2 regions of the Bacillus sp. JZ34 genome follow, and region 2 is predicted to be linked to the other one. Evidence: riboswitches for the same ligand, from Rfam matches in the RefSeq annotation. Region 2 holds a riboswitch; the other holds the start of a gene.
What was found. A riboswitch is a leader RNA that binds a small molecule or an ion and turns the genes downstream of it on or off. The one in region 2 is predicted to bind cyclic di-AMP.
Positions count from the first base shown of each region.

Region 1: linked by a shared signal. The riboswitch ahead of kdpF (K(+)-transporting ATPase subunit F) and the one ahead of M1D90_RS19450 (dicarboxylate/amino acid:cation symporter) in region 2 are both predicted to bind cyclic di-AMP.

Region 1 covers NZ_CP096403.1:1,451,499-1,462,956, forward strand. The annotation lists gene M1D90_RS07325 (LysR family transcriptional regulator) at 1-873, shown strand, start outside; gene M1D90_RS07330 (iron-hydroxamate ABC transporter substrate-binding protein) at 951-1,904, shown strand; gene M1D90_RS07335 (cupin domain-containing protein) at 1,947-2,891, opposite strand; gene M1D90_RS07340 (uroporphyrinogen-III synthase) at 2,996-3,823, shown strand; gene M1D90_RS07345 (peptidase E) at 4,126-4,791, opposite strand; gene M1D90_RS07350 (winged helix-turn-helix transcriptional regulator) at 4,811-5,188, opposite strand; gene M1D90_RS07355 (MFS transporter) at 5,346-6,566, shown strand; gene M1D90_RS07360 (aldo/keto reductase) at 6,597-7,442, shown strand; cyclic di-AMP (ydaO/yuaA leader) riboswitch at 7,695-7,837, shown strand; gene kdpF (K(+)-transporting ATPase subunit F) at 8,092-8,139, shown strand; gene kdpA (potassium-transporting ATPase subunit KdpA) at 8,165-9,838, shown strand; gene kdpB (potassium-transporting ATPase subunit KdpB) at 9,852-11,458, shown strand, end outside.
Region 2 covers NZ_CP096403.1:3,809,218-3,820,675, reverse strand. The annotation lists gene gsiB (glucose starvation-inducible protein GsiB) at 95-535, shown strand; gene M1D90_RS19455 (AI-2E family transporter) at 925-1,965, shown strand; cyclic di-AMP (ydaO/yuaA leader) riboswitch at 2,037-2,178, shown strand; gene M1D90_RS19450 (dicarboxylate/amino acid:cation symporter) at 2,253-3,497, shown strand; gene M1D90_RS19445 (ABC transporter ATP-binding protein) at 3,567-4,493, shown strand; gene M1D90_RS19440 (ABC transporter permease) at 4,486-5,253, shown strand; gene M1D90_RS19435 (hypothetical protein) at 5,375-5,713, shown strand; gene M1D90_RS19430 (acyl-CoA dehydrogenase family protein) at 5,838-6,986, shown strand; gene fbpB (Fur-regulated basic protein FbpB) at 7,023-7,178, opposite strand; gene fbpA (Fur-regulated basic protein FbpA) at 7,181-7,339, opposite strand; gene M1D90_RS19415 (thioredoxin family protein) at 7,753-8,073, opposite strand; gene M1D90_RS19410 (D-alanine--D-alanine ligase) at 8,234-9,319, shown strand; gene M1D90_RS19405 (UDP-N-acetylmuramoyl-tripeptide--D-alanyl-D-alanine ligase) at 9,436-10,806, shown strand; gene M1D90_RS19400 (alpha/beta hydrolase) at 10,872-11,458, shown strand, end outside.

The DNA.
Region 1 (11,458 bases), 2.0 Mb from region 2:
ATTGCCGTGAGCAGGCATAAACATTTTACAAAAGCCGCCCTGGAACAAAGGATTTCCCAGCCGGCTTTGAGCAGGTCGATCAAAAAGCTTGAAGAAGAATTGGGCGTCCCGCTGTTTATTCGAAAAACAAAATCGATCCGCCTAACAAAGTACGGCGAGCAGTTCCTTATCAAAGCGAAACAGGCCCGCCTTGCTCTTGACGAAGGCGTCCAGCAAATCAGGGAAAGCGTCAATCCGAATGCCGGGGAAATCTCGGTATCTTTTTTGCATACGCTTGGTTCACGCCTGATGCCGCAGCTGATTGCCGGTTTTAAAAAGAAATACCCGAATGTTGCGTTCCGTCTGTATCAGGCTGCAAATGAACATCTTCAGCATATGGTGGAGACGGGCGAGGCTGATATATGTCTCAGCTCACCACCCCTTCCAAACGAACTTCTTGAATGGACGGTGCTGGATACTGAACCGCTTTACCTGGTGCTTCCCGCCGACCACCCGCTCGCAGATCGGAAAGAAGTCGCGATCAGATCCATTGCCCATGAGGACTTTGTCGGTTTTAAGCCGGGTTATGGTCTTCGATATGTGTTTGATCAAATGTGCCGGGAACTGTCCATCAGCCCGAAGCTTGCGTTTGAAGGGGAAGAAGTGTCGACGATTTTGGGCCTTGTGTCAGCAGGGCTCGGTGCGGCGATCCTGCCGAAAACGGCGGAACATATCCATTCTCCGGTGGCATTTTGCCGAGTGTCAGACTACCGTTCTGAGAGGACGATCGGTCTCGCCGTTTTGAAAGACTATTATTTATCGCCGGCGGCACGCAACTTTAAAGAATTTGTCATCGAATACTATCGACGGAATGAGCGGCCTGATCAGCCGTAAAGCAAATAAAGACTTCTCATGGTGACAATTATCCTGTATATTGATAATGATAATTATTATCAATTGGAGGGTTGAACATGACGAAAAAGCAGTATTCTTATATATTGACCGTTTTACTCGCATTTTCTGTTTTTCTTTCAGGCTGTCAAAGCGGCCAAAAACAGACGGCATCAAAGAACGAAGCGAAAACAAGAGTGGTGAAAACAATCAACGGAAATGTCACTGTACCGGCCAATCCGAAGCGCGTCGTTACGATAGGATATGCCGGGACAATGCTTGCATTCGGAATCAAGCCGCTTGGAGAAACAGGGAAATATCTTGAAAGTCCCTATATTAAAGATCATATTTCAGAAATAAAGAATATCGGGGGAAAAGACGGTTTTTCAGTATCTGTGGAAAAGATTCTTAAGCTTAAACCCGATTTGATCGTATCGATGACAAACGATAAAAAAGAATATGAAAAGCTCTCAAAAATCGCTCCGACTGTCGTTTATCCGTTCGGCACGTTTAAAGATGCACGCGATGAAATGAAAACGTTTGGCAAGCTGCTCGGCAAGGAAAAGGAGGCTCGGGAGTGGACGAAAACGTTTAATCAAAAAATGAAAGCCGCCCGCGCGAAAATCAAAGATGCATCTGTACAAGGTGAAACGTTCTCTTTAATCGGCGCATATGCAAAATCTGTGTATGTCTACGGGGCCTACGGGTATCGGGGCGGAGAAGCGATCTATACGCAGCTGGGACTGACGCCGCCTGAATCTGTTAAAAAGGATGCCATTGATACAGCTGACGGATATAAAGCCATATCTTTCGAAGTTCTGCCGAAATATGCCGGAGACTACATATTTGTCGATGAATCATACAACGGAAAGCTTGATCAGGACAATCCGGTTTGGAAGTCGCTTGACGCGGTGAAAAAAGGCAAGGTCTTTTTCCTCGATCCGGACAGGTTCTGGCCGTATGATCCAAACGCTGTTCAGGCGCAGGCCGAAGAAATCGCGGACATGATTTCCAAGAAAGCGAAAAACGAATAGAAAAGCGGGGAGCCGAAAAGAATGATCCGGCTTCCCGCTTTTTCATTTTTCATAATGCTGAAATTGAATATCCAGTGTCCGGAGGTATGTTTGCAGGCCCGCATCTTGGATGGGGATGATATAGGCCGCTTCACCTGACTCATTATGGTGGGAATGCCATAATCCCGGCGGTGTAATGAAGGCTTTTCCGGTTACCCAGTCAATCCGTTTCGGATCGATGATTTCCTTTGTGGCCGGATCGATTTTGCTTCCGACTAATGTGTACGTCCCTGGTGCGGCATAGGCGACAAAATCGAGAGCCACCGACTTGTGGCTGTGGGGCGCTTGATTGGAGCCGGGAGGCACGATGCCGAACATCGCCCACAATACATGGGTGATCGTCAGCGTTTGATCGAATATATCATTGTTTAAAAGAACGGAAATACGGTTTCGGAAACGGGCGTCAGGAGCGGCGGCCGCTTCAGCCAATTTTGCTTTTGCCTGTTCAGCGGTGTAGATGGTTGGTTGAAAGCGGGATTCCGACGGCTTTACGCCCAAATAATGCAGGAGAGGTGAATCGGTGATGTAATAAATGGCTGCATCTTCTGCTGCGGTATGCTGGCTGCTTGAACCGGCAGGCAAAGTCAAAAAATCGCCTTTCTGCCAGTGAATCGTATCTTCGCCCGCTTCGGTACGCCCTGCGCCGCTGACAATGTAATATAGTTCGCTTGTCGCGCGGGGGGCGGTGTGAATCGTGTCGCCCGAACGAATCTTGATGAAGTGGGCGAGAAGGGAAGGGCTTGAAGCGGGATATTCCGTCTTCAGTTCTTCTGAGATGTCCAGCGGGATGATCCGCGTTTCACCTGTTTCATACAATTCAGGTCCGAACTCTTTCACAGGAATCGGACTGATTATTCCGCTTCCAATCGGGTCAGAGGCAGTGGTATACTCGAAAAAACGGGCATGTTTCGTCAAATGCTCGGCTCGGGTTTCAAATTGAGAATGCATTGAAAAACCTCCTGTTATTTTTTGATAATTCAATCATATCTCATTTGGAAGATGATAGTAAACCATTACATTGATAGAAACAGATACGGAAAAGAGGGATTGGATTGGGAAAAGGATTGAACGGCAGAAGAATTGCCATCGGAGCATCGCGAAAAACGGATGAAATGAGCACATTAATCAAAAAGCAAGGCGGGGTTCCCGTCGTACGTTCCCTTCAGGGTACCGTGTTTTTGGCCGAAAAAGAAGTAGGTCCTGATTTGCGAGCCTTTGTTGAAACGGGAGCCGACTGGGTGATTTTTACGACAGGAATCGGGACGGAGACGCTTGTCAACCTAGCTGATAAACTGGGGATCGGTGAGCGCTATTTACAAGCGATCCGCGGGGCGAAGGCGGCATCGAGAGGCTACAAAACAATCGCCGCATTAAAAAAGCTCGGCATTACGCCGGTTGCGGCGGATGAAGACGGCACCACCAAAGGACTGATCGACTCGCTTCAATCCCATGATTTTTCCGGGAAACGGGTGATGGTACAGCTTCACGGCGAAAACGCACCGTCACTGCTTCAGTTTTTGGAAGAGAAAGGTGCAGCTGTTTTTCCGCTTCTGCCGTATCGCCATGTTGCACCGGACCGGGAAACCGTCGCTTTATTGTGCAGCGAGGTCATCAACCGTGAAGTGGATGCGGTTTGCTTTACAACAGCCGTCCAAGTCCGCTCGCTTTTTCATTTTGCGAAAGAAAACGGCTATGCGGAGAAAATGGTCCAATCTTTTCAAGACAGCGTGTTGGCAGCCGCTGTCGGAAAAGTGACGGCAGAAGCTTTAAGAGAAGAAGGAGTTGAACGCCTGCTCGCTCCCGGCCTCGAACGAATGGGAGCGATGATTGTGGAGCTGGCTCGGTTTTATGAAACGGAAGAGGAAATCAAAACACAGTAAGTGCGAAGGAAATCAGCAGATTGGGGCGTGAGAGTCTCCTTGGGAGGCGCTGTCATGTATGCAGACCCAAAAGGAAAAAAGCCGCAGACACAGCTTGCCGTGCGGCTATCATTTTCTGGGCTGTGATACTTTTTGTGCATCATGCTTTTGAATATGTTGATCGTGAGCCGTTGATGTCAAATTTTTCTGTTTTGCTGGGTTTGAGTCTCACCGTGTTTTTTCTGACGGAAAGCCTGGTCAAACGGCTTGCAGCCGCAAAAACAAGAAAAACGCTTCGCCGATGAGCCGAAGCGTTTTTTGCTTTATAAAACAAATTGATCTGAAACGAATACCGCGCCGTCTTCATTAAAAATCCGGGCAGGCTTTGTTCCGATGACCCGGATGTCTGAAATGCTTGCGGCGATTCCCGTTTCTTCCGGCAAGGCGATGACGGGAGTGTCAAAGGCATGCCTATACCTTTTAATCAGCGGATCATGTTCAACCTTGTAGTGACACCAAACCGCATAGTCTCCCAGAAGCTTTAATCCGTTAAAATCGCGCAATCCGCAAGCATTGCGGTCCATATAAGAGCAAGTCATGATGTTCTTTCCGAGAATGACGGCGCCTGCGCTTCCGCCGTAAATGACGCCGCCGCTTTCGGCATAGCGCTTTAACACCTCGATAAAATGTGATTCAATGAATTGTTTGAGCAGACGAAACGTATTTCCTCCGCCAATATATACGGCAGAAAATGCGTCTAAATCGTGCACGGTTTTGCCTTTGACATCCGTCCACATCACGATATTTTTAACGCCGAGCGGGTGAAAGAGCCGGCTGATCCAATCGAAGCCTTCATCATACCTGTCGGCGTCCATGGCAATCGGAATATACAACAAAGGCTTATGCGGGCAGAGGCTCCCGGCAAAATGTCGATCCAGCCGTTCAGTTTGGTGCGCATCTCCGCCCCCGGAAAGAAACCATTTTCCCATCCTGACCTCCATCTATTTATTATGTTTCCTTTAATTGTTCATTCAGCACGCTGTCCTCCAAAACGGCAAATTTGTCTCCATACACTTTCGTAATATGTGTTTCTCCCCAGGCGCACAATGAATCCAATATGTCTTTAAGCGTCCATCCGTATTCGCTGAGTTCGTATTCGACCTTCGGCGGCACCTGCTGGTACACGAGCCGATTGATGACGCCGTCCTCCTCCAGTTCGCGCAGCTGCTGGGTCAGCATTTTCTGCGTAATGTTCGGCATCAGCCGCTTCAGCTCGCTCGTGCGTTTTTTGCCGTGCGTCAAATGGCACAAAATCACACATTTCCATTTACCTCCAATTACTTCAAGTGTAGCTTCGACAGATATATTGTACTTTTTCGGCTTCATGTTCTCCTCCAAACCATAGGAACCGAAAAGTACCTATCTAACTTTTTGGTTCCTATCGCACTTAAAAGTGCGTACTTTTTTTTATAGATGATATGTACCATAATATCATTTGCCGGCAGACATTTGCTATACATTAAAAACGAAAGGGGGAAAAAGAATGACTTCTGTTCATGATAAAAAACGCAGTACATTAGCGCTTTTAGCCTTGGCGGCCAGCGCATTTGCCATCGGAACAACCGAATTCATCAGCGTGGGGCTTCTGCCTTTAATTGCTGATGACATGAACATTTCAGTGACGACCGCGGGGCTGACTGTATCGTTATACGCTTTGGGCGTGACAGTCGGCGCACCCGTATTGACGTCTGTCACATCGAGTATGCCGAGAAAAGCGCTGTTGCTTGTGATTATGATTATTTTTATGATCGGAAACGGGCTTGCGGCATGTGCCGGAAGCATCGGTGTTTTATTAACCGCCCGCGTGATTTCCGCGTTTTCTCATGGCGTATTTATGTCAATCGGTTCAACGATTGCGGCAAGCCTGGTCCCGGCGGATAAAAGAGCCGGAGCGATATCAATTATGTTTACCGGTCTGACGATTGCGATGATTACCGGAGTTCCCATCGGCACGTTCCTCGGTCAGCTGTTCGGCTGGCGGATTGCTTTTGCGGCGATCGTCGCTATCGGCGCACTGGCGTTTATCGCCAACAGCTTTCTTGTTCCGGCCGATTTGCCGAAAGGCGTCCGAACGTCTTTCAAGAGCCAATTGAAACTTGTAACCAATGGCCGTCTGCTGCTTTTATTCATCATTACGGCGCTTGGTTATGGAGGAACATTTGTTGTCTTTACGTATTTATCCCCGCTGCTTCAGCATGTGACAGGTTTTAAACAGGAAGCTGTTGCCGTCATTTTGCTTGCTTACGGCATTGCCGTCGCGCTCGGAAATATCATCGGAGGTAAAGCGGCCAACCAAAAACCGCTTACTGCATTATTCTATATGTTCATCGCCCAAGCGGTTGTGCTTCTCATCTTAACGGCGGCTGCTCCTTATCAGGCAGCGGGCTTTATCGTCATCATGCTGATGGGATTTTTAGCATTTATGAATGTCCCCGGGCTCCAGTCCTATGTGGTAATTCTGGCTGAACGGTTTGTTCCGGGGGCGGTAGATGTCGCATCAGCTGTCAATATCGCTGCATTCAACGCCGGGATCGCGATCGGATCTTATACAGGAGGCGCCATCACACAGTCGATCGGTTTGATTCACACTCCATGGGCCGGAGCTTTGATGGTGCTCGGCGCCGTCGCGCTGACGGGCTGGAGCAGGGCGCTGGAACGAAATGACCAAAAACAAAATCAAGCTTTAAAGAAAAACTGCGCATGATGTATACAAAAATATGAGGAGGCCAATTAGATGACGGTAAAAAATCTGCAAGATCGAATCACATTGAATAACGGGACGGACATGCCCTGGTTTGGACTAGGCGTGTTTAAAGTAGAGGAAGGGCCCGAACTGGTGCAAGCCGTAAAAACGGCAATCAAGCACGGCTACCGCAGTATCGATACGGCAGCCATCTACGGAAATGAAGAAGGGGTTGGCCAAGGAATTCGCGAAGGGTTGAAAGAAGCCGGAATTTCTAGAGAAGACTTGTTTGTAACGTCAAAGGTCTGGAATGACGATTTAGGCTATGACGAAACGATTGCAGCCTACGAAGCGAGTCTCGAAAAGCTCGGGCTCGATTACCTGGATTTATACCTGATCCACTGGCCTGTTGAAGGGCGCTATAAAGCGGCGTGGAAAGCCCTTGAAACTCTTTATGAACAAGGGCGCGTAAAAGCAATCGGCGTCAGCAATTTTCACGTTCACCATCTGGAAGACTTGCTGAAAGATGCCGCCGTCAAACCGGTGATCGACCAGGTCGAGTATCACCCGCGGCTCACGCAGAAAGAGCTGCAAGCGTTTTGCCGTTCGCACAGCATCCAGCTTCAAGCATGGTCGCCGCTGATGCAAGGCCAATTGCTCAGCCACCCGCTGCTGAAAGATATCGCGGACAAGCACGGCAAGACACCTGCTCAAGTCATTTTACGCTGGGATTTGCAAAACGGAGTCATCACCATTCCAAAGTCGACAAAAGCGGAGCGAATTGCCCAAAACGCGGACGTATTTGATTTTGAACTGACCCTCGAGGAAATGAAGCAAATTGACGGGCTGAATGAAAACACCCGTGTCGGTCCTGATCCTGATAACTTTGACTTTTAACAAAAAACGGCCCCGTTCGAATTTCCGAGCGGGGCTTCGACACATTTTTTATCCGCCGTTTTTCACAGGTAAAAGCCATAACATGAAAGAGAAAACGAGATATTAAGAGAAAATAGAAGGTAATAAGTCATAAACTGTGTAAAAAAGGTTATAAAATTGATAAACGAGGAAATTTGATCATTTATGAAACTTTACACGATGATTGAACGGGCGTAATATAAATCTCATCAAAAAACTGAATAAAATTTCCAATTAACGTAACCGCTGAATTCCAATTGGAAGCGGGGGAACCAATTTTTTGTGGCGCTGCCACTTGGGGTGAATCCTTTTCAAGGTAAGGTGACTCTTTGCACCTGAATCCGACAGCTAACCTCGCAAGCGTTTAAAGAGAACCAAAAAACGTGCATAAAGCACGGTTTCTTAACTGTGCCCAAAAAAGCCGTAAGAGGTTTGTTCTCTTGCGGCTTTTTTTCGTGCAAAAAACATGAAAGGAGGTGAGCGGAGTGCTGGATATCGTGATGCTGGCCATTGTCGCATTTTTAGCGGGGATGATGTTTCTGTTGCTGAGATGGGTGGGGAAAACCGCTGATCAATCATAAATGTGAAAGGAGTGATTGCCATGGCGCTATTGGCAGCGGGAGCAGCCGCCATGTTTGTCTATTTGACTTATGCTTTATTGAATCCTGAGAAATTTTAATTGTACACAAATTGGGGGTATTGAAATGACGTCGCTCATATCCATCTGTTTTATCCTGCTTGCCGCATTGCTGGCAGCCAAACCAATGGGGCTTTACATAGCGAAGGTATTTGACGGCGCCCCGTCCAAAATCGACCGGTTTTTCCTTCCGGCGGAACGCTTGCTGCTGGAGCTGGGCGGAGTAAAAGGAGAAAACCAATCGTGGAAGAAATACGCCGCCGCGCTGGTTCTCACGAATACGGCGATGATTTTCATCGTTTATCTCGTTTTTCGTCTGCAGGGTGTACTGCCTTTAAATCCTGAAAAGGTCGCGGGAATGGAACCCACACTGGCTTTTAATACGGCAGTCAGTTTTATGACGAATACAAATTTGCAGCATTACAGCGGCGAAAGCGGTCTGTCCATGCTTTCGCAGATGATTGCGATCACCTTTTTAATGTTTGCCGCTCCCGCTACGGCGCTGGCAGCCGCGGTTGCGATGATTCGGGGGCTCGCCGGGAAACCGTTCGGCAACTTTTTTGTCGATTTGGTCCGTTCGATCACGCGGATTTTACTGCCGATCACAGTTGTGGTGTCGCTTGTTTTCGTCGCCCTAGGCGTACCGCAGACGCTTGACGGTTCCGTGACAGCCCATACGGTGAGCGGAGGTGAGCAGTCCATTGTTCGGGGGCCGGTGGCGTCCTTTTTATCCATCAAAGAGCTGGGGAACAACGGCGGGGGGTATTTTGGCGTCAACTCTTCTCATCCATTTGAAAATCCGAATGGATGGAGCAATGCGATTCAAATTTTATTAATGCTCTTGATTACCATCTCACTGCCGTTTACGTATGGGAAAATGGTTGGGAATCTGAAGCAAGGCCGCATTCTTTTTGTATCCGCAGGTCTTTTGTTTTTGCTTTCAGCCGGGGCAGCTTTCATGGCGGAATCGCAAGGCAATCCCGTCATCAATCAGCTCGGAATCGAGCACACAGAAGGCAGCATGGAAGGTAAGGAAGTGCGGTTTGGAACATTGAATTCAGCTTTTTATGCGATGGTTACCACCGCGAGCGAGACAGGAGCTGTCAATACGATGCACGACACGCTCACGCCACTAACGGGTCTTTTGGCATTGCTTAATATGATGCTGAACACGGTGTTTGGCGGAATAGGCGCCGGATTGATGAACATGCTTCTATACGCGATGGTTGCGGTTTTTCTGTCGGGCTTAATGGTCGGAAGAACGCCTGAGTTTTTAGGCAAAAAAATTGAAGGAAAAGAAATGAAGCTTTTAGCCGTTACTCTGCTGATTCATCCTTTGTTAATCTTAGGGGCGTCAGCGCTTGCCGTCATGACGCAAGCGGGTCAGGCTGCAATTTCAAATCCCGGATTTCACGGGATCAGCCAGATTTTATACGAATATACGTCTTCAGCCGCGAATAACGGTTCAGGATTTGAAGGGCTCGGAGACGCGTCGCCTTTTTGGAATATAACAACGGGAATTGTGATGTTTATCGGCCGTTATTTCTCAATTGTCACACTGCTCGCAGTTGCGGGGTCACTTTTGAAAAAGCAAACCGTTCCGGAAACAATCGGAACATTTCGCACCGATTCAAGCCTGTTCAGCGGGATTTTTATCGCTTCGATCCTGATCGTCGGGGCTTTAACATTCTTTCCGGTGCTTGTGTTGGGACCGGCCGCAGAATATTTAACATTACGATAAGGGGGCTTTACTCATGAACGATTTGCATCATTCCAGTCAACAGGCCACACCGGATGCCGTTCACACAACAAAGCAAACGATGAACGACACGATCATCAAAGATGCGGTCAAACATGCCTTTTTAAAATTAGATCCGCGAACTATAATCAAAAATCCGATTATGTTTGTCGTAGAAGTCGGATTTTTCATAACGGTTCTGCTTTCCGTGTTTCCCCGGTTTTTCGGCAGTACGGCGGCTCCCTGGTTCAATCCGGCGGTTTCTTTCATTTTGCTGATCACCGTGTTATTCGCGAATTTCGCCGAAGCGCTGGCTGAAGGAAGAGGAAAGGCGCAGGCCGATTCTTTAAAACAGACGAAAAAAGGGGTTTCGGCCAATAAAGTAATGGATGACCGCATTGAGAAGGTAGCGTCTGCCGAGCTTAGAAAGGGGGACATCGTCATCGTCTCCCAGGGAGAAATGATACCTGGCGACGGTGAAGTCATCGCGGGTCTCGCATCAGTAGACGAATCGGCCATCACGGGAGAGTCTGCTCCGGTCATAAAGGAAGCAGGCGGTGATTTCAGCTCTGTTACGGGAGGCACCCGGGTCGTCAGCGATTCGATTAAAGTCAAGATCACGAGTGATCCGGGTGAAACGTTCCTCGATCAGATGATCGCTTTAGTCGAAGGGGCTGAAAGGCAAAAAACGCCGAATGAAATCGCGTTGAATACGGTTTTAACGAGCTTAACGCTGATTTTTCTGATCGTTGTTGCGACACTCCCGTTTTTTACGTCCTATCTCGGTTTTCAAATTGATCCCGCCGTCTTGATTGCCCTGCTTGTCTGTCTTATACCGACGACGATCGGCGGGCTCCTGTCAGCCATCGGGATTGCGGGAATGGATCGCGTGACCCGCTTCAACGTTCTGGCGATGTCGGGGAAAGCTGTCGAGGCTGCGGGCGACATTAACACGATTGTTCTTGATAAAACAGGGACGATCACTTTTGGAAACCGGATGGCCGGGGAATTTGTTCCTGTCGGAGATGAATCGCTTCAAACCGTTGGTGAATATGCGGCGCTTGGCTCCATCCATGACGAAACACCGGAAGGACGCTCAGTCATCGAACTCGCTGATAAACTCTCGATTCATTATGACTCGTCCGTTGCTGAAGCAGGAGAACCGATTGAATTCAAGGCGGAAACGAGAATGAGCGGCGTGAACCTGCCCGACGGAAGGCACATTCGCAAAGGCGCTGTCGATGCCGTGAAAAAGTGGGTGATCAACAATGGCGGAACGATACCTTCGAATCTCGATCTGGAAAGCGAACGGATTTCGAAAGAAGGCGGAACACCGCTGGCTGTAGCGGCAGACGGAACAATCTTCGGTTTGATCTATTTAAAAGACACCGTTAAACCGGGCATGAAAGAGCGCTTTGCCGAGCTTCGCAAAATGGGGATCAAAACGGTGATGTGCACAGGCGACAATCCGTTAACGGCCGCTACGATCGCAAGGGAAGCGGGCGTTGATGACTTTATTGCCGAAAGCAAGCCCGAAGACAAGATTAATGTGATCAAGCGCGAACAATCTGAAGGAAAGCTTGTCGCCATGACGGGCGACGGAACCAATGACGCGCCCGCACT
Region 2 (11,458 bases):
ATTCCCGGACTCTTTCGTGAATGTGCTATTTGTGTTTACGCTTTTTGAAATGTGGAATGTAAAAACCATAACACTTCAAAAGGAGGAATCGAAAATGGCAAACAATAATGACAACAACAAAATGAGCAGGGAAGAAGCAGGCAGAAAAGGCGGAGAAAAAACAAGCCAAAACCATGATAAAGAATTCTACCAAGAGATCGGTCAAAAAGGCGGAGAAGCCACAAGCAAAAATCATGACAAAGAATTCTACCAGGAAATCGGCGAAAAAGGCGGGGAAGCCACAAGCCGTAATCATGACAAAGAATTCTACCAGGAAATCGGTGAAAAAGGCGGAGAAGCCACAAGCCGTAATCATGACAAAGAATTCTACCAGGAAATCGGTGAAAAGGGCGGAGAAGCCACAAGCAAAAACCATGACAAAGAATTCTACCAGGAGATCGGTCAAAAAGGCGGAGAAGCCACAAGCCGAAACCATGACAAGGAGTTCTATCAAGAAAACGGTGAAAAAGGCGGACGCCAAAGAAGAAGCGGTTAATGTACGGTGAAGAGAGGGGCTGACAAACAGTCCCTCTCAGCGTGTCGACAAACCCTCGCATTCGTTGTCAGGCCTGCGCGTCGGTGCTCACGAATTGCAACATTCGCTCCGCCCCAATGCTCGGCCTTCCTAGACTGCAAGGGTTGAGGGTCACGCTGAAAGGATTTTGTCAATAATCTGGAGGGGCTGAACATCAGCCCCTCCTTTTTTATGGAAGATGCCTGCCGCTACCGCACGAGCGCTCATATTAAAATATTATTAATTATTGATCTTCTGAAGAGATTTCCGGTCTGTTTTGTTATATAATTTACAGATGATGCATCAAATTGTAATTATAAAAGTTTGAATGCTAAAAGTTAAGGACTAAAGTACTGGTGGGAGTGTACCGAATGGCAGCGTTGATTAAATTTTTTCAGCATCCTGGGGTCAGGCGTTTTTCAGTTTTTGTTGTATTGGCGGGAGTTTTATATCTGTTCCGCAGCATGATGAATCTCATATTGCTCACATTTATCTTTACGTTTTTGATGAACCGTCTGGAAAATGTGATCCGCGGTTTTTTAAACCGCTTTATTAAAGTCAGCCAGAGACTGATTATTTCCTGTTTGTATGCGGCTCTTGCCATCGCGCTTTCGATCGGCGGTGTGGTCTATTACCCCGTGATCGTCACCCAGATTCAGCAGCTGATCAAACAAGGAAAGTATATTGCTTCTCACCCTGACAGCATTCCTTTTCTCGATATGATCACCGGTATGTTCGGCGATATCAATTTGACATCCTATTTGGAAAAAGGTCTTAACTTTATCTATACATATATCACAGATATTAGCGCGTTTGGCCTGCAGGTGGTTATGTCATTGGTTCTCAGCATGTTCTTATTGATCGAAAAAGACAAGGTCTTGAGCTTAATGGATAAATTTAAGACGAGCAAAATAGCCATTTTCTACGAGGAAATTGCTTACTTTGGTAAAAAATTCACGAGAACGTTCGGAAAGGTGCTTGAGGCTCAGTTTATTATCGCCTCCATCAATTGCGCATTGACGACCATTGCCCTCGCGATTATGGGTTTTCCTCAGCTATTCGGCCTTGCCGTCATGGTGTTTTTCCTCGGGCTGGTTCCGGTCGCAGGCGTTGTGCTCTCCCTTATTCCGTTAAGCATTATCGCCTACAGTATCGGCGGAATCGCTTATATCGTATCACTGGTATTGGTCATCATGATCGTCCATGCGATAGAAGCCTATTTCCTCAATCCGAAACTGATGTCCGCCAAGACGGAGCTGCCGATTTTCTTCACGTTTATCGTGCTGATTTTTTCTGAACATTTCATAGGGATTTGGGGTTTAATTATCGGTATTCCGATATTTGTTTTCCTGCTTGATATCCTTGATGTCACAAGTCAAGAGAAAAGCCGAACAGCGGGCACCCGAAAATAGCATATATTTGTAAATCAGAAAATTTGGTTTACATATTTCGAATTTTCAGGTATAACTGTTATATAACGAAATAGCGCCACACGTTTAATCCTTTAGTAGGAGTGGGGGACCCGATCATTTGGGGTGAATTTTTCTGTTCCCGTGCGAACTGAAAGACGGACATCTCTTCGTCCGAACCCGTCAGCTAACCTCATCAACGTGAAGAGAGTCATGTGGAACCAATTTTAATGGTAAAAGCCCATGGGAGATCTCTCATGGGCTTTTTTTGGAAAGGGGAGATATGTTATATGAAGTTAGCAACAAAAATTATTATCGCTCTATTACTCGGTGCAGCCGTCGGTATTATACTGAACGTCACTTCGCCGGATGTATTTAGCAAGCTTAATACATTTTTATTCGGGCCGCTCGGCACGATCTTCCTCAACTTAATTAAAATGCTCGTTGTACCGATTGTTTTCTTTTCTCTCACTTTAGGGGTAGCAGGACTTGGAGATCCAAAGAAACTGGGCAGAATCGGTGCCAAAACGATTTCTTTCTTTTTAGTTACAACGGCAATTGCTATTATTATCGGACTTATTTTAGCGTTGGTCATCAAACCGGGAACCATCGGAACGTATGATACAAGCGCAGCGGAATATTCAGCTGAGAAGGCGCCGAGCATTGCCGAAACGCTTTTGAATATCATTCCGACAAACCCGGTTCAGGCAATGGCTGAAGGAAATATGCTGCAAATCATTGCTTTCTCCATTTTGGTCGGTCTCGGAATTACGATGCTCGGCAAAAAAGCGGACGCTCTTCTCAAAGTGGTTGAACAAGGTAACGATCTAATGATGTATCTCGTCAATCTCGTCATGAAGTTCGCACCGTACGGTACGTTCGGCTTGATTGCCGGGGCAATCGGAAGTCAAGGATGGGACGCCATTAAAGCAATGGGGCTTTATATGATCGTCGTCATTCTGGCGCTGTTCATCCACACCATCGTCACATACGGCTCAGCGATTGCGTTTTTGGCAAAGCGGAACCCGTTCACATTCTTTAAAGATTTTTCAGAGGTTATGCTTGTTGCCTTCAGTACGTCAAGCAGCAACGCGACGCTTCCGGTTTCGATGGATGTCGCTCAAAGAAAGCTGAAAGTGCCAGAGCCGATCTCAAGCTTTGTTCAGCCGCTTGGAGCTACGATCAACATGGATGGCACGGCGATTATGCAAGGGGTAGCGACGGTCTTTATCGCTCAGGTGTACGGCAATGACCTGTCACTGACACAGCTGTTGATGGTTGTTCTCACCGCAGTGCTTGCCAGCATTGGAACAGCGGGTGTTCCGGGTGTCGGACTGATTATGCTCGCCATGGTTCTTCAAACAGTTGGCCTTCCAGTTGAAGGAATTGCGCTAATATTGGGAATTGACCGACTTCTAGACATGATTCGTACGGCTGTCAATACAACAGGTGATGCAGCATGCGCAGTCATCGTCACCGAAACGGAAAAGAAACACGGCAAAATCGAAGCCCCTCATAGTGAAGTGTCCGTGTAACTCAAAAATGATATAATCAAACAGTGCCTTTTCGGCACTGTTTATTTTTTTGGGAAAGAGGAGGGGGCTATGACAAAGCAGCCTGTTTTACATATAGAAAATGTTGATAAAATCATAGACGGCAAAACGATATTGAAGGATATCCGCTTAACGGCGGATGAAGGGGAGATCATCGGCCTGCTTGGTCCGAACGGATCAGGAAAAACGACCCTCATCAAATTGATTACCGGGTTAATTAAAATGAAGAGCGGATCAATTGTCATAAACGGCTTTCCGATTGACCGCCAATTTGAAAAAGCGATCCGGTCGGTCGGAGCCATCGTTGAAAATCCTGAATTTTATCCGTATCTGACAGGCTATGAAAATCTGAAACACTATGCAAATATGCACGCTGGAATCGGTCGGGATAGACTGGCGGAAGTGATCAGCAGGGTCGGGCTAGAAGATGCCGCAGAAGACAAGGTCAAAACATACTCGCTCGGAATGAAACAGCGCCTCGGTATTGCCCAGGCGATTCTTCACCGGCCGAAGCTGCTGATTTTGGATGAGCCGACAAACGGATTGGACCCGGCGGGAATGAAAGATTTCCGCGAACACTTGCGTGAGCTTGCCGAAGAAGAAGGAACGGCGATCCTGTTTGCGACCCACTTGCTGAAGGAAGTGGAAGATTTGTGCGATCGGGTCGTCATCCTTCAACAAGGGAAAATCAAATCAACCGTCGTCCTCAATGATGCGGATGAAAAGCAGGAAAAGGCGATGCTGGAGGTACAGCCCTATGACAAAGCGCTTCAGTGGCTGAAAGACCAGGGATACGAAGCCCACGCCGAAAAAGGTCTCCTCGCCGTAAAGGTGGCGAAAGCGCAAATTCCTGCTTTAAATCAACAGCTTGTCGCCAATGAGATTGACGTCTATTCGATCGCTCCGTTTAAGCAGTCTCTTGAGGATGAATATATGGCGCGGACGAATGGAACGGAAGAGAGGAATACTGATGTTTAAACTGATTCAAAACGAGCATGTTAAATTGCTGAAGCGAAAAGTAACATTTGTATCGCTGGCGCTGATCGCGGTCTTTCAATTTCTCCTCGCGCTCATAACGAAAAGAATCCTGATGAGCGCCGGGACAGAGGATCATTTTATCGGCTATTTTTCATTCACCCCAAACCTGAATATCCTCTTGCAGGGGCTTTCGATTGTGGTGGCGGCTTCAATTATATCCTTTGAATATGATAAAAAGACGATCAAATTTTTGCTGATCCGTCCTGTCAGAAGAGAAAAAATTCTTGTTTCAAAATACGTGACGAGCGTGCTCGCAAGCATTTGGCTCTTTATCATTTACTACGGATTTTCTTTATTGTTCGGTCTGCTCTTTTTCGGCGTGAAGCTCGACGAAAAAGCGGAGCCGCTCTTTATCAATACGGTGACAATGATCGGTACGCAGTGGTTTGAAGTATGGATGATGGTTTCCTTTGCGTTTTTATGCTCTGCATTGTTTAAAAGCAGCGCGCTCAGCATCATGGTGTCGATCGTCGTGCTGTACGGCGCCAAAATGCTTGTGACGATCATGTCTTATTTGGAAAAACCGCTCGGTAAATTTTTGTTGTTCGCTAATACTGATTTAACGCAATACGCCGGTGAGGCCAAGCCGCTTTTTAGCGGGATGACGCCTTTGTTTTCACTCGTCATCGTCTTTCTCCATCTCGTGTTTTTTCTCGGAACGGCGTGGTGGGCCTTTTGTAAACGCGATATGAAAGTATAAAATATTTTGTCTAAAGTGTGACAAAAGGGATGACATTTTTGTGAAATATGTCGTAATTACCGTGTGAATTTCCTATTCTAAATTATAATTTTGGGATAAGGGAATGGGGGATGAGACATCCATGAAAAAATTTATTACGGCATTGCCGATTGTATTGCTGTTGTCATTTTCATTTGTTTCTTTTGCCTTTAATTTCGATCATCTTGTCTATTTTAGACTTGCGCTCGGGCTCTTTTCGCTCGCAGGTTTGTTTCTGTTATATAAATTGAAAAACGGCGTCCGCTTCTTTATGGCGTATCTTTATGGAAGCTGGGTCGTGCTGGCCGGAATCGCCGCATATGAAGAACCGCTTTTTTCCGATTTCTTCTTCGGCGGTCTCACGATCACGATGGGCTACTTAACCTACATGCTGATTTATCTCGGTATGAAGGTTGACCGTCGCGGCGGTCAAGCCGTTTAGTCAAAAGCGCACCTCGCTGAAGGTGCGCTTTTTTGTTTTGCCAAGGGTATCATTTGCACAACAAGCCGTGAACGAACTATAATACTTATTAAATCTATCGGAATTTGGTCAGGAGGATGCCGGTGTGTGTTCAATATTTGTGAAAACGGAAAGGCAGCAGGAATGGCTCGGTAAAATCGGGAAACTGGCGGATGAATTTGAGAAAACAGCAGCGTATTATGACGAACATGCCCAATTTCCCGCAGAACATATTCAAAAGCTGCGGGATTCAGGCTACACAGCGCTGACGGTCGGAAAAGAATACGGGGGAGAAGGCATTTCACTCTACGATATGCTTTTGTTTCAGGAACGGCTTGCCAAAGGAGACGGACCGACAGCTCTCAGCATCGGCTGGCACTTGAGCGTGATGGGAGAACTGGCGGAAGGAAACAGCTGGGACCGGCATGTGTTTTCATCGATTTCACATGAAGCATTAAAGGGTGCGCTGATCAACAGAGCTGCAAGTGAAGCGCAGACGGGAAGCCCAACAAGAGGAGGACGCCCCGGAACCCATGCGGTCAAAAAGAACGGCGGATGGATTGTAAACGGACGTAAAACATTTACAACGATGTCTCCGGTTCTCGACTACTTTCTTGTCACCGCTTGGATTGAAGAGAAGCAAACGATCGGCGTTTTCTTGATCCATAAAGATGCGGAAGGCTTGGCAATAGAAGAAACGTGGGATATGGCGGCGATGAGGGGTACGGGAAGCCACGATCTGGTGCTGACCGATGTCCGTCTCGACGAATCCATGCTTGTCGAGCTGTTGGCAGGTAAAAGAACGGATAAAGTCAACGGCTGGCTGCTTCATATACCGGCTGTTTATCTAGGTATCGCACAAGCAGCGAGAGATTATGCCGTCCAATTTGCAAAAGACTATCAGCCGAACAGCTTGAAAGGTCCGATTAAGGAAGTGCCTGCTGTTCAGCGCCATATCGGCGAAATCGATTTGGAACTCATGAAAGCCCGCCACTTTATGTATCATGTCGCAGAGCTTTATGATGACCCGGAGCGCCGCGCCTTTTTAACAGGTGAGCTTGGAGCGGTTAAACATACAGTAACGAATACGGCCATTGCTGTCGTAGACAGGGCGATGAGAGTCGTCGGAGCGAAGAGTCTGGCGAGAACGAACCCGCTCCAAAGATTCTATCGCGATGTCCGGGCGGGCCTCCACAATCCGCCGATGGATGATGCGACAATCGGCAAGCTTGCTGGCATTGCATTCAGTGAATAGTAAAAAAGAAGCCGTTCAAAATGAGCGGCTTCTTTTTTAAGTTTGTTTTGCTTTAGACATTGCCAAAAGGCGGTTCTCGTGTCTGCGGTCGATCTTGTCATAAATGACTTCCATTTCTTTCGGGTTCTTGGCGATTTCTTTCTTATATTCTTCGACAAGCTGATGAAAGGTTTTAATCTTCCGTTTTGACATGATTATCCGCCTTTCTTGTTGGATTGGTATTCGCTTTCGAGTTCGCTTAAAGACAATTCGTAAAGGTGGCGCTCTTCTTTTTTATATATGCCAAGCTGGATAAGCCGCTGAATGAGTTGTTTCTTTCTCATTTCCACCGCTTTCTTTAATTGAGGGGCCATGTGATCACCTCGTCAACCATTAGTGATATTGATAATCATTATCAATAAAGGATATTATACTAAATAGTATCACCAAATGTAAAGAGACATCCTTAAAATAATATTGAAATAAATTGAAAAATATGAATTATTATCCAAAAACGTATATAAAAAAAGAAGCCGACAAGGGCTTCACAACTAGAAAAAATAATTGCAAAATAGGAACAAAAAACATTCTACCTGAATATAAAAAACGAATCAAGAACTTTTTGCGAAATTTCGACATTTTCGTTTCCCGGGAAATACTCGTGTCGAATTATTAATGAAAGCTCACTTTTATGAAACAAATATTGCTGCTGTCCCGTCTTGTATAAAAAGGACATGGGCGCTCCCATGTCCTGCGGTTCAGACAAAAAATCAGAACTTTAAACGAATTAGCTAATATGTTCAGCCAGGAACTCGTTCACTTCTTCAGGTGTTTTGGCATTTGCGCTGTGAAGGTGCCCCGTTTTTTCGCCGTTTTTGAAAATCAACAGGCTTGGAATGCCCATGACCTGATACTTATCGGCAAGTTCAGGAAGATCGTCTTTATTCAGCTCATACCAGTCATTTTCCTGATAAGCCTCAAGAATGTCTCCGATGAACATGTTCATGCGTGTGCAGTCCGGGCACCAGTCAGCATAAAATTTGACGATGATTTCTTTATCGGATTGGATCAGTTCATTAAATTGTGCTTCTGTTGTGATTTTTTTCAATTGCAACCTCTCCTTTTCAATGCCATTTTAATATAAAATGAAAAGGATTTACATACAAATGCTTTTTATATGCTGTTTTTAGACCGTATTAAAATAATTAGATCATTTTCCCGGGAAAGTGATAAGATAGTAAAGATGAATCCAGTGGGGGGAGTACGAATTGAAGACAAGATTAGGATTGGTATACGGCGGAAAATCAGCGGAGCATAACGTTTCTCTGCAAACCGCGCTGGCCGTCACGAAAGCATTAGATACTGAAAAATTTGATATACACCCGATTTATATAACAGAAAAAGGCGAGTGGGTGAGAGGGCCGCAACTGACAGAACCGGTTTCAAATGTGAAAATGCTTCAGTTTGAACAGACGGGCCAGACATTTTCTCCGGCATTGCTGAACCGCGATATGTTTCCGGGCGAAGCTGATGTAAAAGAAGACTCGATTGATGTTGTTTTCCCGCTTTTGCACGGACCGAATGGGGAAGACGGCACCATTCAAGGCATGCTTGAACTATTGAATGTGCCATATGTGGGCAACGGAGTCTTAGCTTCCTCTGCGGGCATGGATAAAGTGGTCATGAAGCATCTGTTTGCACAGGCAGGGCTTGACCAGGCGAAATACGTTTCATTTGTGAAAAAAACCTGGAGTCACTCTAAAGAAGAAAGCTATGATCAAGTGGAAGCTGAGCTTGGTTATCCGTGCTTCGTAAAACCGGCTAACCTTGGATCAAGCGTCGGGATCAGCAAATGCAGAAACCGTGAAGAGCTTGACCAAGCCTTTGAGCTTGCATTTCAATATGACCGGAAAATTGTCGTTGAAGAGGGCGTCATCGGACGCGAAATAGAACTCGGCGTTCTGGGGAATGATGAACCTGTCTGCTCAGTCGCGGGGGAAATCGCTCCGAAGAAAGATTTTTATGACTATAAAGCAAAATATGAAGACGGCGACACTGATTTGATTATTCCGGCTTCCCTGACAGAGGACGAATACGAAACAATGCGCAGCATGGCGGTCAAAGCGTTTCAGGCGATTGACGGCTCAGGCCTTGTGAGAGCGGACTTTTTCCTTACAAACGAAGGCAGGGTCCTGATCAATGAAGTCAATACGATGCCGGGATTCACACCGTTCAGCATGTTCCCGCTTCTCTGGAAGCAATCAGGGGTTGAGTATGCTGAACTGATTGAAAAACTTGTCGCTTTGGCAATCGATCGGCACGAAGAAAAACAGCAGATCAAACATACATTTTAACGGGATGGAGCGGACCGAATCCGGGGGAATGCGGTTCGCCCTTATATACAGCTGCAGACACTATCCTTATTTGTGGTAGTGTCTCTTTTCCTTGCTGGAGAAAGAGAGGGACATACATGATAACGAGAACGGTAAAAGAAATTGCTGAAATGTCGGAAGGCGTTTTGACGAATGAAGCTTTTGAAGGGCGTCTCGTCAAAGGCGTCTCAACCGATTCGAGAAAACTGGCGAAAGACCAACTGTTTATTCCGCTTGCAGGCGAGCGGTTCAATGGTCACGTTTTTGCAGAGCAGGCTTTTCAGGAAGGCGTCGCAGCCGTGCTGTGGAACCGGAGCGAACCGAATCCTCCGGAAGGGAAGCCGGTCATTTTAGTTGACGATACGCTGGAAGCGCTGCAGAAGCTTGCGAAGGCATACAGGCATCAGCTGGACGTGAAAATCGTCGGCGTGACCGGTTCAAATGGGAAAACGACGACAAAAGACATGATTCATGCTGTGTTGGGCACCGAGTATAAAGTGCATAAGACAGAAGGAAACTATAATAACCACATCGGCCTGCCCCTGACGATTCTGGCGATGCCGGAAGATACGGAAATCGCCATTTTGGAGATGGGGATGAGCGCCAAAGGGGAAATTGATTTTCTGACACGTCTGGCGCGTCCTGATATCGCCGTCATCACAAACATCGGTGAATCGCACCTCCTTGAACTCGGATCAAGAGAAGGAATTGCAGAGGCAAAGCTCGAAATTGTCAATGGGCTTTCAAAAGAGGGCACACTCATTTATATCGGAGATGAACCGCTGCTCGCTGAAAGGCTGAACCAGCCGCCTTACGAGACAAAGACGTTTGGAGAGGATCCGGCTTTCGATTATCAGCTTGAGGATATGACGCAGACGGAAGAGGGCACGGCATTCCGCGTCAGAGGGATCGAAAACCGGTTCTTCATCCCGGTGCTCGGAAAGCATAATGTGAAAAACGCTTTAGCTGCGATTGCGGCCGGAGACCTTCTGAATGTCAGCAGGACTCATATTGCAGAAGGGCTGACGAAACTGAAAGTGACCGGTATGCGTCTTGAGCTTGTGAAGACACGGGCCGGCGTTGCAATCATTAATGACGCCTATAATGCAAGTCCGACATCGATGAAAGCGGCGATCGAGCTTGTCGACCAGATGAAGGGATACGGCAAGAAAATGCTCGTTCTCGGCGATATGCTGGAGCTCGGCGAAGGAGAGAAAGCGTTTCATGAAGACATCGGGCAGGCAGTCAATCCGGACTCAATCGACTTTTTATTTACGTACGGGGATCTCGGTGCATATATTGCAAAAGGGGCGCTTAAACATTTTCCCGAACACCGCGTCCTTCATTTCAACCCGGAAAACAAAGACGGTTTGAAAAAGACATTGAAAGAAAAAGCGAATACAGGGGATCTGATCCTTGTCAAAGCGTCCAGAGGCATGCGTCTTGAGGATGTTATAAAAGATTTGTAAGGGAACATTGAATCATAAAGTCGTTTTTTATGTGATCATCAGTAAAAGAAAACGGGTGAATGGTCATGATAGGATGTTTATGCATTCACGGATTTACCGGAGCACCGTATGAATTGGAACCGCTGGCTTCTCATTTAAAACAAACGGCCGATTGGCGAGTCGAAATGATCACGCTGCCCGGGCACGGGGAGATGCCGGTTTTAAAAGGCGTCTGTTTTCAGGAATGGATCGCTTGCGCGGAAGTGGAGCTTGTCCGTTTGTTGAAAACGTGTGATACGGTATTTTTAATCGGATTTTCAATGGGCGGGATGATTGCCGCCTATTTAGCCGGAAAATATCCGGTCAGCCGCCTTGTCCTGTTGAGCGCGGCTGCCCAGTACATCAGCCCGGGACAGCTGATCCAGGATTTGAAGAATGTGATCAAAGATTCTTTGCAAGGCAAGCTTGAGGATAATCTGCTTTACAAAAGGTACAAACAAAAGCTGACAAGCACCCCGGTGTCTTCAGCATTTCAGTTTCGCAAGCTCGTCAAGATGACAAAGCCTGCTTTGAAAAACCTCCGGATCCCTGTGCTCATTGTTCAGGGGGAATGCGATTCAATCGTGCCGCTGTCAAGCGCGTATTATCTTTATGAAACCATACCTTCCGAAGA